3 regions of the Paenibacillus sp. AD87 genome follow, and region 2 is predicted to be linked to each of the others. Evidence: predicted binding sites of a transcription regulator. Region 2 holds the regulator's gene; each other region holds the start of a gene.
What was found. The regulator LexA, encoded in region 2, represses DNA repair genes until DNA is damaged. The targets are predictions, from matches to a motif close to CGAACATATGTTCG.
Positions count from the first base shown of each region.

Region 1: addB (helicase-exonuclease AddAB subunit AddB) is a predicted target of LexA. The motif match lies at 3,469-3,482, and genes of this name have one in related genera.
Region 3: recA (recombinase RecA) is a predicted target of LexA. The motif match lies at 2,571-2,584, and genes of this name have one in related genera.

Region 1 covers NZ_LXQN01000007.1:853,376-859,808, reverse strand. The annotation lists gene addB (helicase-exonuclease AddAB subunit AddB) at 1-3,403, opposite strand, end outside; gene gpAD87_RS03900 (class I SAM-dependent rRNA methyltransferase) at 3,599-4,975, opposite strand; gene gpAD87_RS03895 (Na/Pi cotransporter family protein) at 5,525-6,433, shown strand, end outside.
Region 2 covers NZ_LXQN01000007.1:1,561,231-1,567,663, reverse strand. The annotation lists gene gpAD87_RS07175 (HAD family hydrolase) at 1-314, opposite strand, end outside; gene gpAD87_RS07170 (hypothetical protein) at 342-809, opposite strand; gene gpAD87_RS07165 (DUF896 domain-containing protein) at 980-1,189, opposite strand; gene gpAD87_RS07160 (LysM peptidoglycan-binding domain-containing protein) at 1,286-1,663, opposite strand; gene lexA (transcriptional repressor LexA) at 1,968-2,594, shown strand; gene gpAD87_RS07150 (aldehyde dehydrogenase) at 2,706-4,007, opposite strand; gene gpAD87_RS07145 (CatB-related O-acetyltransferase) at 4,555-5,214, shown strand; gene gpAD87_RS32780 (YolD-like family protein) at 5,504-5,683, opposite strand; gene gpAD87_RS31765 (hypothetical protein) at 5,770-5,961, opposite strand.
Region 3 covers NZ_LXQN01000007.1:3,400,007-3,406,439, reverse strand. The annotation lists gene gpAD87_RS14855 (YajQ family cyclic di-GMP-binding protein) at 1-140, shown strand, start outside; gene pgsA (CDP-diacylglycerol--glycerol-3-phosphate 3-phosphatidyltransferase) at 463-1,050, shown strand; gene gpAD87_RS14845 (competence/damage-inducible protein A) at 1,158-2,414, shown strand; gene recA (recombinase RecA) at 2,654-3,718, shown strand; gene gpAD87_RS14835 (regulatory protein RecX) at 4,082-4,819, shown strand; gene rny (ribonuclease Y) at 5,130-6,433, shown strand, end outside.

The DNA of each region.
Region 1 (6,433 bases), 710 kb from region 2:
CAAATTGACAGACTGGCTTGTACGGACAGAAGGTGCATGCAACCTCCTGCTGGATACGGTAAGGTTCAATCGCGACATCCCCTTCCGTAATCCGGGTGCCAATCTCACGTATATTGCTGCGAACTGAAGCAAGCAATGTATCCCATTGCTCCGGCGTAGCTACAGCAGCGCTACTATAAAAGCTGCCATCCGCCTTAAGCGCAACTGGAATAATAGCTGAGTAGCCTTTGTCAAGGGTATTGTCCATTTGAGCGATCGCATCCCGATCCGCGAGCAGCAAGCCTTTCATTTTGAACCGTTTCAGCAGTTCTTGTCCTGCCTGCTCAGAAGTCATGCCGTTCGCGGATTGAAGCAACGGATTATGCACATGGAAATAGAGTGTTCCTCCAGGCATCGCCGATTCTCCAAGCCACTCCTCGGCAGCACTAAGCAGCACCTCCAAGTACGTGAGCATCTGTAATGACAGGCCATAATACACTTCATGGAGTTTGAGGTCGGTCTGGCTCGATTTGTAATCAATAACCCGCAGCAGCAGGCCGTTCTCTCCTTCGGCCACATCCACGCGGTCGATACGGCCCACAATCTCCATCACACAGCCATTTTCCAATTCAAAACGTAGCGGTGGCAGGGGTTTACCTGGCCCAAAATCAAGCTCTAACCCAATCGGTTCAAAGCTTCCTCGTCTGGACTGTTCACCCAGAATAACCGACGCCCGGCTAACGATATCCTTCAGCTTGCGGAAGATATAACCATACCGTTTCGTGCTAAGCAAAATCTCTCCCTGCAACTGTGGTGCAATCTGCTCCACGGTGTGCACCGCTTCCTTCCGACATTCATCCGGAGACAGACTGCCCCAACTGCGATTCTGCTCACGCAAACGTATGGCAAGCTGACTCAAGGCAGCATGGAACAATTGTCCAATATCAGGAGCTTGCAAGCGGTACAACTGGCGCTCTTTCAGCCGCAGTCCATGGGATGCAAAATGGGAAAACGCACACGCCACAAAACGCTCCATTCGAGAGACACTAGTCCTTACCTCTGTACCATATAATCTACGGCTGGTAGCCGTACGCAGAGGTAACGCCCGATTGCGATAAAAGACCGATCCAAGCAATTGTTTCAGCTGAGGTCTGCTCGTCTCCCGAGAGACATGCCAGTTATAGATCGCCCACCACATTTCAGAAATATCTTCTCCACGGCGCCATCTGCGCAACTGTCCGATGAGATAAGAGAGGCTCTGACCAGGATGAATAACATAAGACCAGTGCACCTCTTCAGCATTTGTAACCGGCGGCTGGGCAAGTAATGGCTGCTCATGCAGACCGAACATCTTCCGTACATGTCGTACAATTTCTGAGGGTAGCAATGTTTTCCCTTCATCATCTGCAACGGGATAACTCAGCCATAACTGATTGCTCGCCGCTGTCAGGGCTGTATATATCAGAAAGCGTTCATCCAACATTTGTCTTGTTGCTCCTGGCCCAAGCCCCAAACCTATCTCCGTCAACAGCAGCCGTTCCTGCTCAGTTAATACACCATCATCTTGAGGGACAGCAGGCAGTTCACCCTCTACTGCACCCAGAATAAATACGTACTTGATACCCTGAAGACGTGTACGATCCATCGATCCAATCAACACTTGATCAAGCGCTGGAGGAACAAGTCCCAGTTTCAGTTCGGTTAATCCGGTCTCCATTAGCCCGGCAAATAAATCGATATCCAGCCGTTCGGCCCCCATCATATCAACCATCTGATCTAATAGATCAAGGACGGCACCCCACATTTGACGAAGCTCTCTCGAACGTTCCGGATCACCCTGAGCCTTGGCTTCTGCAGACATCTGATCCAGCTTCCAAGGAATCTCGGCATCTTCCAGTAATCTGTAAAGCGCCGTACATTGGTCTTTAGCTGTCTTTGCCTTGCTCATTCGTTTCTCAAAAGCACCCAGTGGATCAACAATCACCGTACGGCATTTTTCCATTAAGGACAGCATTTGTTCCCGGCCCCGGCTGCGGACATCCTGATCGTTGTCTTCCAGGGACAGGCTGGGTACATACTTCCATGGCTTGCCATCTGTCCAGCGGTATCCGTGAATTCCGCAAGCTAATATATAATTTTCGAGCTGGTCCATATCTTCACGTGTAATGGAACCGCCCCGTGGAAGCAGCAGTTCCGTTTTCACACAGCGAAATACATCCTCATAACGCCAGCGACGGCGAACGATATCGAGTGCTGAACGAATAAATTCCGATAATGGATGATGTAGTTCATTTCTTCTCCGATCCAGAAAGACAGGCACGCCATAATCCCTGAATAGAGGCTCAGCAATGTCGGCATATGTATCCAACTGACGAACGAGCACTGCCATATCTCGATAACGCGCACCTTCATCTTGCGCCAGACGACGCATCTCACGAAGTGCTCCTTCCATCTCAGCCCGGCGGTTCTCAGCGGCGTAAAGTCGGACACCCGCATCACGCCCCTCACTCTTCCAGCGGACTCTACGATCAAAGCCAGCCTCCAAATGCGCCAGTCCAGGACTGCCTTCATATCTTGGCAAAACTTCCGGTTGAAGCACGGTTGTCTCATTAAGAACACCCAGATCCTCAGCCATGCCTTTGAGACGTGCATATGCACTCGCTGTGGGATGGAACAGCTCCAGTTCTCCTGGAAGTGCGCCGTGGTCGTAAGCACGATCCAACGTCAATGCAATTGTGACGGAAGAAGCTTGCAACATCAATCTTCCAATGACACTCATTTCCTGCGGGGTAAATCCCTGAAATCCATCGATCCAGATCTGTGCATCTTGCAGCAGCGTGCTCTCCGGCAACCGCTCTGTTAGTTCAGTCAACGTGTCTTCATCATCGATATATAGTTCGGTTAATTCCTTTTCATAATCACGGTATATAAGAAGCAAGTCATGCAGCTTGTCTCCCAGAATCGGTGCAGAAGAGGAAGTATTCCATGCGGAAAGTCCTTCTTCCAGTGAAGTGGGGTCAAGTTCATAACGTTTAAACTCACTGTATAGATCATTCAAGTCTCCGATAAATCCCAGCTGACTGCCTGATGCTCCAAACAGCTTCAATTCTTCCTTACGACGCTGGAGCACTTTGTAGAGCAGCATTTTTTTACCTTCAGCTCCAATGGGAATACGTGCAGAACCACCTGCCTCCTGCATTACCCGATAGGCCAATCGGCGAAAACCAAGCACTTCAGCACGCATGGTACCTTTTATAGCACCTGAAGAAACCAGTGACTGTTCGGTTCGAAACGAACTCTGTTCCGGGACCAGCAGAATCAGTGGTTTACCTTGCGGTTCCTTTTGAAGCAGGGATGTGATTTCCCGGGTAATCAGCGTACTCTTGCCGCTGCCTGCCCGGCCAATAACAAAGCGTACGGACATGTTTAATCCTCCAAACCATCACGAACAAGATTTTAATTCCCAGTATAACATATCTGACTTGGTTCGGAACATACGTTTGCCACTATCCGGCAATTCCAGAGACCTTCCCCACGAGAATAGCAAAGAACCCACAGCTTATGAAAACTGTGGGCCCTTTGCGTAAATGTATGTTCGATTTAAATGGAAATCGCTCGATTAATTCTTTTTGCTGCGCACTTCGAAGATGGCAAATTTCAGGTAATGACCTTCGTCTACGCCCAGAATTTGCGGGTGATCCTTACCGGCTGCTTTCCAGTCGATCAGACGCAGTACTTTGCCTGCATCTTCGGCTGCATCCGCAATGGTTTCCAGGAAGAGATCCGGACGCATGTGGTATGAACAACTTGCCGTTACCAGATACCCGCCCTCATTAACCAACTTCATTCCTTGCAGATTGATATCCTTATACCCACGGCATGCGCCTTTGACAGCTGATTTCGTTTTGGCAAAGGCTGGTGGATCGAGGATAACCACATCAAATGTTTTACCACCGGTTGCAAGCGCTTTGGACGTATCCACTTTCTGTTCGCCAGCACGCGCACGTACGTTACGCTCATCGAGGCCTTTCACCTGCTCACGCAAGTATTGGAATGCATCCGCAACGACAAATTCGACCCGGTCAGTGAAACCGTTCAGCTCTACGTTAGTACGTGCACTTTCAATCGCATGCTCTGAGATATCAAGACATGTTACTTTTTTGGCTCCATATTTGCAGGCGTTCAATGTGAAGCTGCCTGTGTGGGAGAAACATTCCAGCACAGTAGCCCCATCCCAATAAGGGAACGTCACAACCTTGCCACTTTTATTCACAGGAAGCAACTGCTGCGTACCATCCTGCTCGGTCTGTTGGAGCGTAATACCACTCTTGTAACCCCAACCCTTCATAAGTGGTTCGATGGCTGCACGATTCTCGCGCTGGTCAAAGAAGTACCCTGTCTTCTGGCCTTCTACGATATCCACCTTAATGAGCAATCCATTCTCCGTTACCGTGACATGACGCGGGCAATCCCCATATAATGGTCCTTTCGTCTGCTCCAAACCTTCCAGTTCACGAATGGACACATCACTGCGTTCATAGATGCCTTCCGGCTGCATCACTTCAATTAGAGCTTGTACAATCGCTTCGCGGCAACGGTCCATGCCCAATGTGAGCAATTGAACAACAAGGATGCTGCCAAAACGGTCAACGATCAGTCCTGGCAGGAAATCAGCTTCCCCATAAACGAGACGGTATGCCTCTCCTTCCTGGATAAAACGCTCCCGGTGGCGCAAGCAATCGCGGAAACGCGCTGCAAAAAACGCGGTGTCCATCTGTTCAAACTCCAAAGGTTGATAGGCCACGACTCTAACTGTGATTTGAGATGCAGGATTATAGTATCCCGTCGCAAGATAGCGACCTTGGTGATTCAATACGTTGACCAGATCTCCCGGCTCGGGGTTTCCTTCAACAGAGGCAATTTCATTGTTATATATCCATGGATGTGCATGTTCAAGCCGCTTTTTGCGGCTGCGTTCCAGTGTAACTGATGGCAAGATAGATCCACTTCTTTCATATGTTAGTTGAAAAGATAGGTTTGGTGCAAAGGTGACCGCTACGGGGATGGATTGGACTTTCGATCGCTGTTATCCCCAGATTTTTCTGATCCCCTTTCTCAAAAGGGAAAATCCGGGGATAAAGGCGAACGCTTCGCTTCTTCAGTTCCAATTCCATCCCCTCCGCTACGTTTGCAGAATCTCCGTATCTTTTAAATAGGGGCGCGGTAATTTGGGTGTCCGCTTCGGGGATGGATCGGGCTTTCGATCGCTGTTATCCCCAGATTTTTCTGATTCCCTTCTCAAAAGGGAAAATCCGGGGATAAAGGCGAACGCTTCGCTTCTACAGTTCCATTTCCATCCCCTTCGCTACGTTTGCAGAATCTCCGTATCTTTTGAATAGGGGTGCAGTAATTTGGGTGTCCGTTAAGGAAACTTATCGTTCTTTCAAACTCTGTTGACTCCAGAATTCCGTTAGCCTGTCATGGTTGTCCTTATTTACTCATAGGATGAGAATAAGGATATGCACGGAAGGAATGATGTTAACTCATGTTCAGAGATGTTGTGCTGCCCCTGTTATATGGGCTTCTTATCTTTTTTGGTGGGATGAAGCTGATGGAAACAGCCTTACAGCGGATGGCCGGGCCTATGCTGGCTGGATGGCTGGGCCGGGCTACCTCTGCTCCCTGGAAAGGCATGGCTTTTAGCGCAGGCGCTACTGCCCTGCTGCAAAGCAGTACCGCCGTCACCGTACTCACTATTGGACTGGCGAACGCCAGATTAATTACCTACGGACGCACACTTGGTATTATTCTTGGAACCAACATCGGAACGTGCCTGACCACCGAGCTGGTCGGACTGCAGATCGGACGGGTTTCCCTGCCTCTGCTTGCCTTGTCTCTGACAGGCTGGGCCGTCTTTGTTGTGCTTGGTGAACGAAATCAGTTCGCTCCTGAACACACACGCCGGACACTGTTTACCATACAATACAGCTTTCTCGCGTCCGCTGGATTTGCCCTCGTCATGACAGGCATTCAAGTAATGCAATCCATTGCCGTACCCCTGCGAAGTATGGGCGTATTCCAGTGGTTTCTGGATCGCTCAGCAGACAGCTTGTGGTGGGGCTTTCTGGCAGGCGCCTGCCTGACGGCCCTCATTCATAGCAGCGCAGCTGTCATCAGCATGGCCATTACGCTTGCAGCCACAGGCGTACTGCCTGTAGAGATCGGCATCGCCATTGTGATCGGGTCGAACGTGGGGACCTGCATCACCGCCGTGATTGCTGCCGCTGGCGGAGCATCCGCAGGCAAATTTGTCGCAGCCTCCCATGTCGTATTAAACATTGCGGGGGCGCTGCTATTTATGCCGCTGATCGGCCAGCTGCATGCAGCCTCGGCCTGGCTATCAGCGGATAACGGGGCACAGATTGCGCATGCCCAGACCCTTTTTAACGTCACC
Region 2 (6,433 bases):
CCACGACGCCATGACTCTTTACGATATGCGGGTGCAAGCTGCTCCAACTGGCGAAACTCCGGCTGATCCCCACCCGTGAAGTTAGCCCAAAGACCTTCAAACGGGTTAATCCCAATCATTTTGGTAAACGAAAAAGTTTCATAAGACTCATACAGATTACGTGCCTCATTACGAACAGCTTCTTCAAGGTCTTCGGGTTTAACGCCCGTCTCTTGAGCTGCGATCAAGCAAGTCTCATGAAAGGCCTCTCGAACACTGCGCTCATCCCACAGTAAAGTATCATCTAGGTCGAACAAAATCGCTTTTAACGCCATTTCGGTCATCTTCCCCTTTATGCAAAATTACTTTTTCTCGTATGTTTCCACGGTGATCTGATGTGCTTTGGCGAATTTCAGAAGACGTTCAGTAATTGCATCAGTATCATAACGATTCAGTAGTTTGGTAAATACCCATCTCTTACCTCGTGCATTATGCTCAATCACAACCGTACCTGGCTCAATTCTGAATTTCACGATATCGTCGACTCCAATTGAACGCTCACGGTTCCCTTTTGTCGTCAAAATCCGGTTACTTCCTATTTTGACATAAGGACGACGGAGCATGAAGATGACTGCCAAAAATACATACAGCAACAAGGTCACCCAGTCCCAAGTGGTCATCGGAGCTTTGACAAGAAATGTACTCATAAAGAGGTACAGGAATGCTAGTCCGATCAGAAAAATAGGAAACAGAAGACTGCGTCCTTTAAATACGTCATCACCTGGTGTGCCAGAAACCGGTTTACCGCTTTTTTTACGTTGCTGATTCAACTGCTTAGAATTTTTTCGAACCGTTCTCTCGAACGAACGCGACATGAGAATCCCCCTTAGATGTTCTTTGTATCGGCTTACATAACTGCAACCAACATTTCCCCCTATAATTTGCAACCTCTAGATAACAGGAAAAAACCTAAATATCATAATGATATCATTAGGTTTCCTTAATGTTTGAGTTTGCCTTGGTGGCCTTGATCGTTCTCATCATCTACAATTTCAATCGTATCCAGTTGTTGTCTGAAATTGCTTCGAATGTTATTCAAATAGATTTCTCTAAGCTTGGCACGTTCTGCAAGCTCTTCCTCTGTCAATCCAGTGGATTTTTGCTTACGGGCCAATTCATTAATACGTGCTACCAGACTATCTATATCCAAGCTTGTCCCCTCCAAAAATACAAAGTCATATTAACTTTGACATGATAAGGGCAGCTTGTCAAGCTGACACGTATTAGCGCGTGTGGATATGCAGTTTTATTCTGTGAATTGAGGCATTATTAAAACTTGCCCGACCTGTATTGAAGTTGAATGAAGTTGATTCACTTTCTTGATTGCTTCTATATATACACGTGTATCCATTGTTTCCGGTTTGTGATCCAATGAAATACTCCATAGCGTATCTCCTTGTGAAACTGCCATCTTCCCCCCAGGCAACAGATCGTTCTCATTGCCAGCGAACACAGTCAATACTGTACTGCACCCAACCAGTATAATTAAGCTTACGATTATTAATTTCAAGACCCAAGTTGGGAAATTACCTTTTGCAAAAACCTTCTTAAAATTCCTTATGTTAGTTTCAACCACTTCTGAATGCACCGGTTCGTAAATACTCTGATAAGTAGAATATCTCATTGAATATCGACCTCCAAACGTTTGTTCCTATCTGTTGAAATCAATATAACACGAACATTTGTTTTGTACAACAACTTTTTAGAACAATTGTTCGCTTTTTTTTGTTGATCCTACATTCCATTATCTTTCTTCTATTGTATTGGAATTGTCATTTGCAGTATTTGATTAGAGCAAAAGAAAATTTTCATCTTAATTTGCAAAAAAACATTGATTTTATGGCATTTTATTTAGAACTTATGTTTGTACGAACGGAGGTTCTATGTTATAATTTTCCCAAACGTTACTAAAATGGGGTTGATACGGTATGTCGAAGATATCCAGCAGGCAACAGGCTATTCTGGAGTTTATACGCAATGAAGTCCGGTTGAAGGGGTATCCTCCTTCCGTACGCGAAATTGGTGAAGCTGTTGGATTGGCTTCCAGCTCTACAGTACATGGACATCTGGATCGTTTGGAGAAGAAAGGTCTGATTAGACGTGACCCAACCAAACCAAGAGCCATTGAACTTCTCAGCCAGGAAGAGTCAGAGCATTCACATCAGTTTGCTCACAGCGTTGCTCGCATTCCTGTCGTCGGTAAAGTTACTGCAGGGGTTCCAATCACAGCAACAGAAAATATCGAAGATTACTTCCCTCTTCCTACTCATTATGTAGGGGAACAGAAAGTATTTATGCTTTCGGTCGTGGGAGACAGTATGGTTGAAGCAGGCATTGTTAACGGAGACTATGTTATCGTGCGTCAGCAGCAAACTGCAGATAACGGCGATATCGTAGTAGCCATGACTGAAGACGATGAAGCAACGGTAAAAACGTTCTACAAAGAGAAAGATCATATTCGTCTTCAACCGGAAAATTCGACTTTTGAACCGTTGCGTTTGAAACACGTTAGCATCCTGGGCAAAGTCATCGGCCTTTTCCGTGATATTCATTAATATGTATTGAAGTTGTACAGAGGTCTCACTATAAGATACAAAAAGAGGTTGTCCCGTTCAATGGGACAACCTCTTTTTTTTATACTAATTATATTGTTCTACGTTAGCCGACTATTCGCTCCGTTTGAGAATGCTTTTATGATGAGAGAACACATCAAAACTCTGTTGACCATGGTAGGCACCCATTCCACTTTCTCCTACGCCGCCAAACGGAAGATAATGTGATGTCATATGAGACAAGGTATCATTAATGCAACCACCACCAAAAGATACTTGATTCAGAACCTGATTCTGCAGATCCTCATCCTTAGTGAAGAGATATAATGCCAGTGGTTTTGGACGGCGAACAATCTCATCTAGCATGGAATTGAGGTCGGTATACTTAAATACAGGAAGAACTGGACCAAAGATCTCTTCTTGCATCACTGGGGATTTCCAATCCACTTCTCCCAGTACTGTTGGTTCAATGAGCAGCTCATCACGTTCAGAACGTCCACCGATCATTGCTTTGCCATCTTGGAGTAACACCGATAAACGATCAAAATTACGTGTGTTGACAATGTGCGGGAAATCAGCATTTCTCATCACATCGTCTCCAAATTTGTCCTGAATTTCTGCACCGATCAATTCCAATAATTTGTCATGTACTTCCTCGTGCACAAGCAAATAGTCTGGAGCGACACAGGTTTGCCCAGCATTCAGGAATTTACCGCGCACAATGCGCTGAGCTGCCAGCTTCAAATCTGCATCCTGGTGGACAATGACCGGACTCTTACCACCTAGTTCTAACGTAACTGGAGTCAAATGCTCAGCAGCTGCCTTCATAACTATGCGTCCCACACCTGTACTGCCTGTAAAGAAAATATAATCAAACTTTTCTTTCAACAATGCCGTACTCGTCTCGACTTCCCCTTCCATAACTGCCAGGTACTCACAAGGAAATATCTCATGAATCAAATCATAAGTCAGACGTGACACGGCTGGGGTTAATTCAGACGGCTTAATAATGGCACAGTTACCCGCTGCAATAGCTCCAATTAGAGGGCCGAAAGCGAGTTGGAACGGATAGTTCCATGGTGCAATAATAAGAGCAACTCCATAAGGTTCAGGATAAATTAAGCTTGTTCCATCAGGTATAGCAGAATTTGTAGACACAGGTTTTGGTGTAGCCCATTCCTCCAAATGTTCCAATGCAAAATCCAGTTCACCCAACACGATCCGAATCTCAGAGCCATAAGCCTCTGTTTCAGATTTATTTAAATCCGCACGAAGTGCGTCAAGAATACGTTGCTGATATTTCTCAATTCCCTGTCTTAATTGCTGAAGAGCACGAATACGGTACTCAATAGACTTAGTCTGACCTGTATAAAAAAATGTCCGCTGTGCGGCAACCAGTTGCTTCTCTTGTTCCATATTAACATCTCCAATTAATTGTTCAAAATTTAATTTCTAAAAACATAAATGAATTATAACGCAATTATATGAAACTATCAACATATAGATACTGTAAAAATAGAGCAAACAATTAAAACGCACTCTCGCTTCAACGATATAATCATAAATTAATTAACCATATTTCTTATTGACTACATATAAAGCCTTAACACTAATATGCCAAGATTTTATCCTACGAATACTAGCTTCCTCTTTACATTCTTATTTCCGTTCCTGTTTTACTCCAACGTGATGTATCCATCCTTCCAAATGGTGGGCACGTGTTCTGTCTATATTTTCTCTTCCTGAATTTTTTCTTTATTATATACACTTTGAGGGAGGATCCACACTGACATCTCTTTATTAGAACAGGATTGACAAAAAAAGAGGTCATTGTTATAATCGCCCTCATATCTTAAGGAAGGATGATTCAGATGATTCGTCGTCTAAAAAAACTAAAGAATGTGGCTACCGCATCACGCTTCTAAGTTACTCAGAAATAAAACTTAGAAGCGAGGAAACTAAAATGAATATAAACCAATTTAATCACTGGTCTGAAATTAAGTATTTAAAGGATATTGTAACTAATCCATTAATCGAAGTTGGCGATTACTCCTATTACTCTGGTTATTACGATAACAATTCTTCTTTTGAAGATGGATGCGTGAGATATTTATGGGGAGATGAAAAATCGAGGAGCTTATTCAACCCCATTGAGGAATTTGGTTGGCAAATAGATCGATTAATTATTGGTAATTATGTATGTATCGCAGCCGGTGTCGTTATTCTTATGGGAGGAAATAACAATCATCATGCGGAGTGGATCACTGTTTATCCGTTCGCTGATCAAATTAGCCATTCCTTCTCACCCAAGGGAGATACCATTATAGAAAGCGATGCATGGATCGGCATGAATGCAATGATTATGCCTGGTGTCACCATTGGTGAAGGTGCGATTGTTGCAGCAGGATCAGTTGTAACAAAAGATGTCGCCCCTTACACGATAGTTGGTGGCAATCCTGCAAAAGAAGTTAGGAAGCGTTTCTCAGAAGAAGAAATCATGAAGTTAAAAGAAATGCGCTGGTTTGATTGGAAAAGAGAATCAATTGAAGCTGTCACTAACTTACTTTCTAGTTCTTCTATTGATGAGTTATATGAGCACTACTTATCAGAAATTAAGGACTGAGTTCCTATAGATATAAAGCTAGGTAGAATATTTTTCTACCTAGCTTTTTTATATCTCCCACCCACAAAAAGAAAAACCCCTCAGCGCTAGAGCGCCAAGGGATTCAGCTTTTAGTACAACGTGATATATTGATCGCGTTCCCATTGGTGGACTTGTGTACTATTTGGGGGACGTCCCCCAAACTTCAAATGAACCTTCAGTACAGCTCCGATGGATTACAAAACAACCCTATATAATAGAAGAAAAAACTGAGCCACTGGAGTAATCACCCTTGGGGCTCTATCAATTATCAGCTTGCCACAGTGATTTCTTCGATCTTGATCCAACTAAAATCCTCATCACCTCGTACAAGTTTGATTCTCCTGTTTGGCTTATCGATCGATGTCATAACGCCCCGCACGATTTCATCATCAAATGGATAAAATACCGTCAACGTAATAGATCGGCATTCTTGGTAAGATTGCAGGATCGCTTCTTCAGTTAACTCATCATTTTTAAATAGCTCTAAAATGTTTCCCCGTTAAGTTTGCTCTCCTTAATCATTTCTTCATAAGTTTAAAAGATCGGACCTTGAGTTTTGTTTTCACATACAAAAGCAAAGCCATCTTTATGAGATAGGAATGCATACTGTTTGTTCTCATAGACAAATTCTATTTCTCTATGTTCCCAAATAAATTGAAGTATTTCTTCATAAGTTTGTTTTTCACTCATATCATCACCACCTGGAATCTCTGACCATTGATCCATTTATGTCTATGCGAAAACGTATGTGATTCATATGTATTATAATGGTTATAGTTGATATATTCGTATTAATTACCATTTTTATTATAATATCTACATTGTTTCAATCCTGTTTTGTCATAAAGATCTTCTGAAAAACGTGGTTTTCCAGTTCTATCAAGATTATTTTTTATACGGAGGAGTTCTATCCGTATGTGTAATTGCTTTAGTACCATTTTTCTTAGCGTCCTGATAAGTCTTTTCTGCTGCAATTTTTGCTGCGGCTGCATCCTTTTCCGCAAGATTGTGTAAAACTCAAACGGCGTATAGCTTATGATGAACTTTTTACGCTTACTATTCTTCGTTTTCTGAGCCACATAATTGATATGTACCTGATCACGAAACGAAACCACTTTGAGTTGCAATAAGTCCGAAACTTGCAATCCAACCACCACCTCACATGATTCAGAATGACAAAAAAGTCGCTTTTCAACGA
Region 3 (6,433 bases), 1.8 Mb from region 2:
CCAAGATGAAAGTGAAGAGTCAGATTCAGGGAGATCAGCTCCGGGTAACAGGTAAAAGTAAGAATGATTTGCAAGCAGTTATGCAGTTGTTGAACGGTGCCAATCTACCTCTAGATCTGCAATATACAAACTTTAAGTAAGATCTCCTCATTGTAGCTAGGTATGTTTTTTGACACTGCAATTGGCGTATATTATACTAAGTGTGCATTGCTGGCAGTTAAGCATCAAAGCCCAGTCATCATCGTTTGCTGACTTTGTGAAAAGCAGTACATCTTCTGAAAGTCACCGGAACGTTTAAAACGGTTTTGCGTTTGAACGGTTGACTTTATTTTTTGCGTTTTTACATAGTGAGAGCACTTTAGTGCTGATTGACAGTGAAACTGTAAATTTCATGTTCCGGATGATGAATACGGGATTAAGATGAATGTTTGGAGTAATGGAGGATAAGAGGGAGGGCGTCTTGTGAATTTACCCAACCGGATTACGCTTGCACGAATTTGCTTAATCCCTTTTTTGATGGTGTTCCTGCTCGTAGATTTTCCGTTCTATCCAGAGCCGTTGCAATTGGGAAGCTTATCGCTCCCGTATAATCAGTTGATTGCTGCTGTCATTTTTATCATTGCAGCAAGCACGGATGGAATTGACGGCTATCTGGCGCGGAAAAATAATATGGTCACCAACCTGGGGAAATTGCTTGATCCGCTGGCTGACAAGTTGTTGGTTACTGCGGTGCTAATTTCTCTTGTGGAAATGGGTAAGTTGGATTCCTGGATTGCTGTGGTCATTATTAGTCGTGAGTTTGCGGTTACCGGCTTGCGTCAGATTGCGTTATTGGATGGTTCGGTTGTCGCGGCAAGTGCCTGGGGCAAACTGAAGACCGTCGTGCAAATTGTGGCGATTGTACTGCTGTTGTTGAATAATTTCCCGTTCTCATTCACGGGTATTCACATGGACGTTATTGCCGTTTGGGCTGCAGCGATTATTACGATTTGGTCAGGCATTGATTACTTTATCAAAAACAAAAATTTGCTTCATTTATCGAAAGCGTAACGTTTGAGGTTAAATGGGTAAGTATGAAGAAATCATTTGTACGAAGGGCAATAGGAAATTATCCTATTGCCCTTTGATCACTCACCACGTGTACAGGAGGATGCTGAATGAAGGCAGAAATCATTGCAGTTGGCACAGAATTGTTGCTTGGACAAATTGTGAATACCAATGCTCGATATCTATCCCGTGAATTGGCTGCAATCGGGATTGATGTATATTTCCAAACGGTGGTTGGTGATAATCTAAATCGACTTAGTGACGCTATTCGCATCGCTCAGGGTCGTGCAGACGTCATTTTATTTTCTGGGGGTATAGGTCCTACACAGGATGACCTGACCAAGGATGCGATCGCGGCGGTCTTGAACCGCAAGCTGCATATAGATCGAATGGCCATGGACAAAATCGAGAGCTTCTTCCGAGATCGTAATGTAGACATGACCGAAAACAATCGTCGTCAGGCGATCGTTATAGAAGGCGGGACACCGCTGGCGAACGAAACAGGCCTTGCCGCAGGAAATGCGATTTCTGACAATGGCAAGCATTATGTAGTGATGCCTGGACCTCCGAAAGAGCTAATTCCTATGTTTGAACAGGAAGTTAAGCCTTGGTTGTTCCAACATGTACTGACAGAAGAAATGCCGATCTACTCGAAAATGCTGAAGTTTGCAGGAATTGGCGAATCGGCATTGGAAGACCGTCTCCTTGATCTGATTGATACACAGACAGATCCTACCATTGCTCCATATGCAAGTGAGGGAGAAGTTACGGTACGTGTATCTACAAAGGCTCCAAGTGAGAGTGAGGCAAAGCTGAAGCTGGATGCAATGGAAGTTCAGATTCGGGAACGATTGCCAGAGCATCTCTACGCGAACGAGGATGTGCCTATAGAGTACACAATTGTAACGATGATGTCTGATATGGGTCTGACTCTTAGCGCGGCTGAGAGCTGCACAGGAGGGCTCGTCATGCAAAGTCTGACATCAGTTCCTGGCAGTGCGTCGATGCTTAAGGGCGGAATTGTATGTTACTCTAATGAAATTAAAGAGAAGCTGCTCCATGTGCCGCATTCCTATCTGGAAGGTGAAGATGCACCGGGCGCAGTGAGTCCGGAAGTGGCCAAAGTGCTGGCAGAGCAGATTCGCATGATTGGGGATGCCGACTTCGGTCTGTCAGTGACAGGTGTAGCGGGACCTGGTTATTCCGAACGCAAACCGCCAGGGCTTGTCTTCATCGCTCTGGCAGAGCGTGGTAAAGAGACAGAAATTCATGAACTGCGCATTAATGGCAATCGGGAGACGGTTCGGATTCGTTCAGCGAAAGCGATTCTTTACCGTTTGTGGCGCAAGCTTGTGGAGATGGACTAGTTAAGAGCTCGGATTGCATTTGCCAAGGCAAGCAAGTATAATAAAGGAAGACGGAAGAACCGTAAAATCAGGCTTTACAGCCTTGTTTACGGTTCTTTTTTCTGTTTAATGGAAAGTTTCCTTGAGGAAGAGGCGCCTCGGCCTTTACAAAAAAAACGAATGTATGTTCGAAAAAAAGCTTGGCAAACGTGTTAAAACAAGGTATCATTATCTTATAAACAGTAAAGGGTGTGAGCTTATTGTCAGACCGTCGTGCCGCGCTTGATATGGCGCTCCGTCAAATAGAGAAGCAATTTGGTAAAGGATCCATCATGAAACTGGGTGAGTCGACTCACATGAATGTGGAAATTATACCCAGCGGTTCCTTGGCTTTGGATATTGCATTAGGAACAGGCGGCTTGCCTAAAGGCCGTATTGTTGAAATATATGGACCTGAATCTTCTGGTAAAACAACCGTAGCATTGCATGCTATCGCTGAAGTACAAAGAGTGGGTGGACAAGCTGCATTTATCGATGCCGAGCATGCTCTTGACCCACAATACGCCAGCAAACTGGGTGTTAACATTGACGAATTGCTTCTGTCTCAGCCAGATACGGGTGAGCAAGGGCTTGAAATTGCAGAAGCTCTTGTACGTAGTGGTGCTGTGGACATTGTCGTTATTGACTCTGTGGCTGCATTGGTACCGAAAGCAGAAATCGAAGGCGAAATGGGTGATTCCCATGTCGGTTTGCAAGCGCGTCTGATGTCTCAGGCACTGCGTAAACTGTCTGGTGCAATCAGTAAATCCAAAACGATCGCGATCTTTATCAACCAACTTCGTGAAAAAGTCGGGGTTATGTTTGGTAACCCAGAAACAACACCTGGTGGTCGTGCCCTGAAATTTTATTCCACGGTACGTCTGGATGTACGCCGTATTGAGAGTATCAAATCAGGAAATGACATGATTGGTAACCGTACGCGTATTAAAGTGGTGAAAAACAAAGTAGCACCTCCGTTTAAACAAGCGGAAGTGGATATCATGTACGGTGAGGGTATTTCGAGAGAAGGCAGTATCATTGACATTGGTACTGAGCTGGACATCGTCAATAAAAGTGGTGCATGGTACTCATACGAAGGCGAGCGTTTAGGACAAGGCCGTGAGAACGCGAAGCAGTTCATGAAAGAGCATAAAGATATTGCTGAAATCATTGAACAAAAAATTCGTGTAGCCAGTAACTTGACTACTGCAGTTCCTGCGCCAACTAGCGAAGAGCAACAAAAAGAAGCAGCAGAAGAACAAGAACTATTTGAAATTAACGAGTAACCCTCCCTTGTAGGAAGGGCCCTAGAGGGCCTTGCCCTCTGAACTCCCAAAGCTTGTCTGATTGAGCTTGCTCGATCTAGCTTGGGGTATGGTGTGTGCGCTCGCGCTGTCCAACAGCCTCTGTCCGAATGGGCAGAGGCTGTTGGCACGTTTACTATTAGGGAGAGGCCGGATATTGTTTCCGGCCTTTTGTATTAGCGTCTGATGTCTCTGTGAAGTTACGCTAAACGTATTCAGTGTAGCTGTGTTATCTCCGTCGGAGATGTGCTAATCATATTCGAGGAAGTCTTTTATTTTGCTATGTACTTGTCAGTTAGGCCGTGCAGTTCAGACACACAAAATGACATGGAAGGGGAGACCGAAATGGATCAACATGAAGATGATTTATATGAAGAAGCCGAGCTGGAGGGAATCTCCCAATTCCCGGATAACGAAGAACTTATCATTACACGAGTTGAACGAACGAAGAGCAGGGAAGCTCGTTACCGAATTACCTTTGGTTTATATTCAATTACGGTGCTTGAAGATGTAATGATTAAATATCGGATGACCCGGGGAAATACGTTTCTGAAAAAAGACTTGGAAGATATCATCGTAGCTGACGAGCGACAGCGGACGTATGTGCAGTCTTTGCGATATCTGGAGCATAAACCTCGGACACGCCACGAATTAAGTCAGAAGCTTCGTCAGAAAGAGTTTGCTGCACCGTTGATTGAAGAGGCCCTGGATCGGCTTGAGCGGGAGAATTTGGTCGATGACGAACTGTTTGCGAAGGAATGGACTCGTCAGCGTATGGAGGGCCAGCGGAAGGGAAAACTGTGGATAAGGCAAGAGCTGCGTCAGAAGGGCATTGCCAATGATCTGATTGCTGAAGCGCTGGAAGGTGTAAGTACAGATGCGGAATTTGAGACGGCTCTAACCGCCGGACGCAAAAAATGGAATCAGGTCAAAGGAGACATCCAGGAGAAGAAACGTAAAACGCTTCCCTTCTTGATGCGACGAGGTTTTTCCATGGATATGGTGCGTCGGGTCGTGAATTGTTTAATTGAAGAAGACGAGGTTAAAGACCCCGAAGAAGACGAAGCGTTGTTATGGGATTAGCAGACTGGACTCACTATACTGCATTCTCTTGACAATTTCTTTCGTCAAATACTAAAATGGACATGAGTCTGTAAGAAATGGACAACCCTTTTTCCTTCCAAAAAAGCGGTTTCTGTTTTTTAAGATTTATACCATTCATGATTATGGGTTCGCCAGAGACGGTGAATAGTACGTGGAGACATGTACACTTGAAATGAAAATCGGCGGGGGATCGCCGTGAGTATTCGTTATTCCCAAAAATATGTAAGGCTTGAAAACAACAAATTGACCCAAGGAGTGCCTTGGAGGAACCAACGAGGAGGTGAACAGTATGGACATCGTAATCACGATCGTTCTCGTTGTGGCCGCGCTCGTTATTGGGTTCGGAGTAGGGTATTTTATTCGCAAATCTCTTGCAGAGGCTAAAATCTCCAGTGCGGAACAAGCTGCCGTGCAAATCGTGGAGAACGCGAAGAAAGAGGCAGAGGCACTGAAGAAAGAAACGGTGCTGGAAGCGAAGGACGAAATCCATCGCATTCGCGCCGAAGCTGAAAAAGACACTCGTGAACGTCGGAACGAAATTCAACGACAAGAAAGACGATTGTTGCAAAAAGAAGAGTCGCTGGATAAAAAATTGGAATCACTCGAACGTAAAGAAGAGCAAGTGGCTAACAAAGAGAAACGAATTGATGAGACACAGCAGCAGATCGAGATGATCTACAAAAACCAGGTGACGGAGCTGGAGCGCATATCCAACCTCACTATGGAAGACGCACGCAGTATCATACTGTCCAACGTAGAACAGGAAGTTCGTCATGAGACGGCTCAAATGATCAAGGACATTGAACAGCAAGCGAAGGAAGAAGCGGACAAAAAGTCCCGCGAGATTATTACACTCGCCATCCAACGTTGTGCGGCTGATCACGTAGCGGAGACAACGGTATCCGTTGTTACTTTGCCAAATGAAGAAATGAAAGGCCGGATTATCGGTCGTGAAGGACGTAACATCCGTGCGCTTGAAACCCTTACAGGGATTGACCTCATTATCGATGATACGCCAGAAGCTGTTATTCTGTCGGGCTTTGACCCGATTCGCCGTGAAATCGCCCGTACTGCCCTCGAAAAACTAGTGGCTGATGGACGTATTCACCCGGCACGGATTGAAGAGATGGTGGAGAAATCCCGCAAAGAAGTGGATGAGCGTATCCGTGAATACGGTGAGCAAGCTACCTTTGAAGTGGGCGTGCATGGTCTGCATCCGGACTTGATTAAAATTCTGGGCCGGTTGAAGTTCCGTACAAGCTACGGTCAAAACGTCTTGAAACATTCGATGGAAGTCGCTTATCTGGCTGGATTGATGGCTGGCGAACTCGGAGAAGACGTAACCTTAGCAAGACGTGCAGGTCTATTGCATGACATCGGTAAAGCGCTGGATCACGAAGTGGAAGGATCACACGTCGAAATCGGCGTGGAACTAGCGAAGAAATACAAAGAACATCCGGTTGTAATCAACAGTATCGCGTCCCATCACGGGGATTGCGAAGCGACTTCGGTTATTGCCATGTTGGTTGGCGCAGCAGATGCGCTCTCCGCAGCAAGACCAGGCGCACGCCGCGAAACGCTGGAAACGTATAT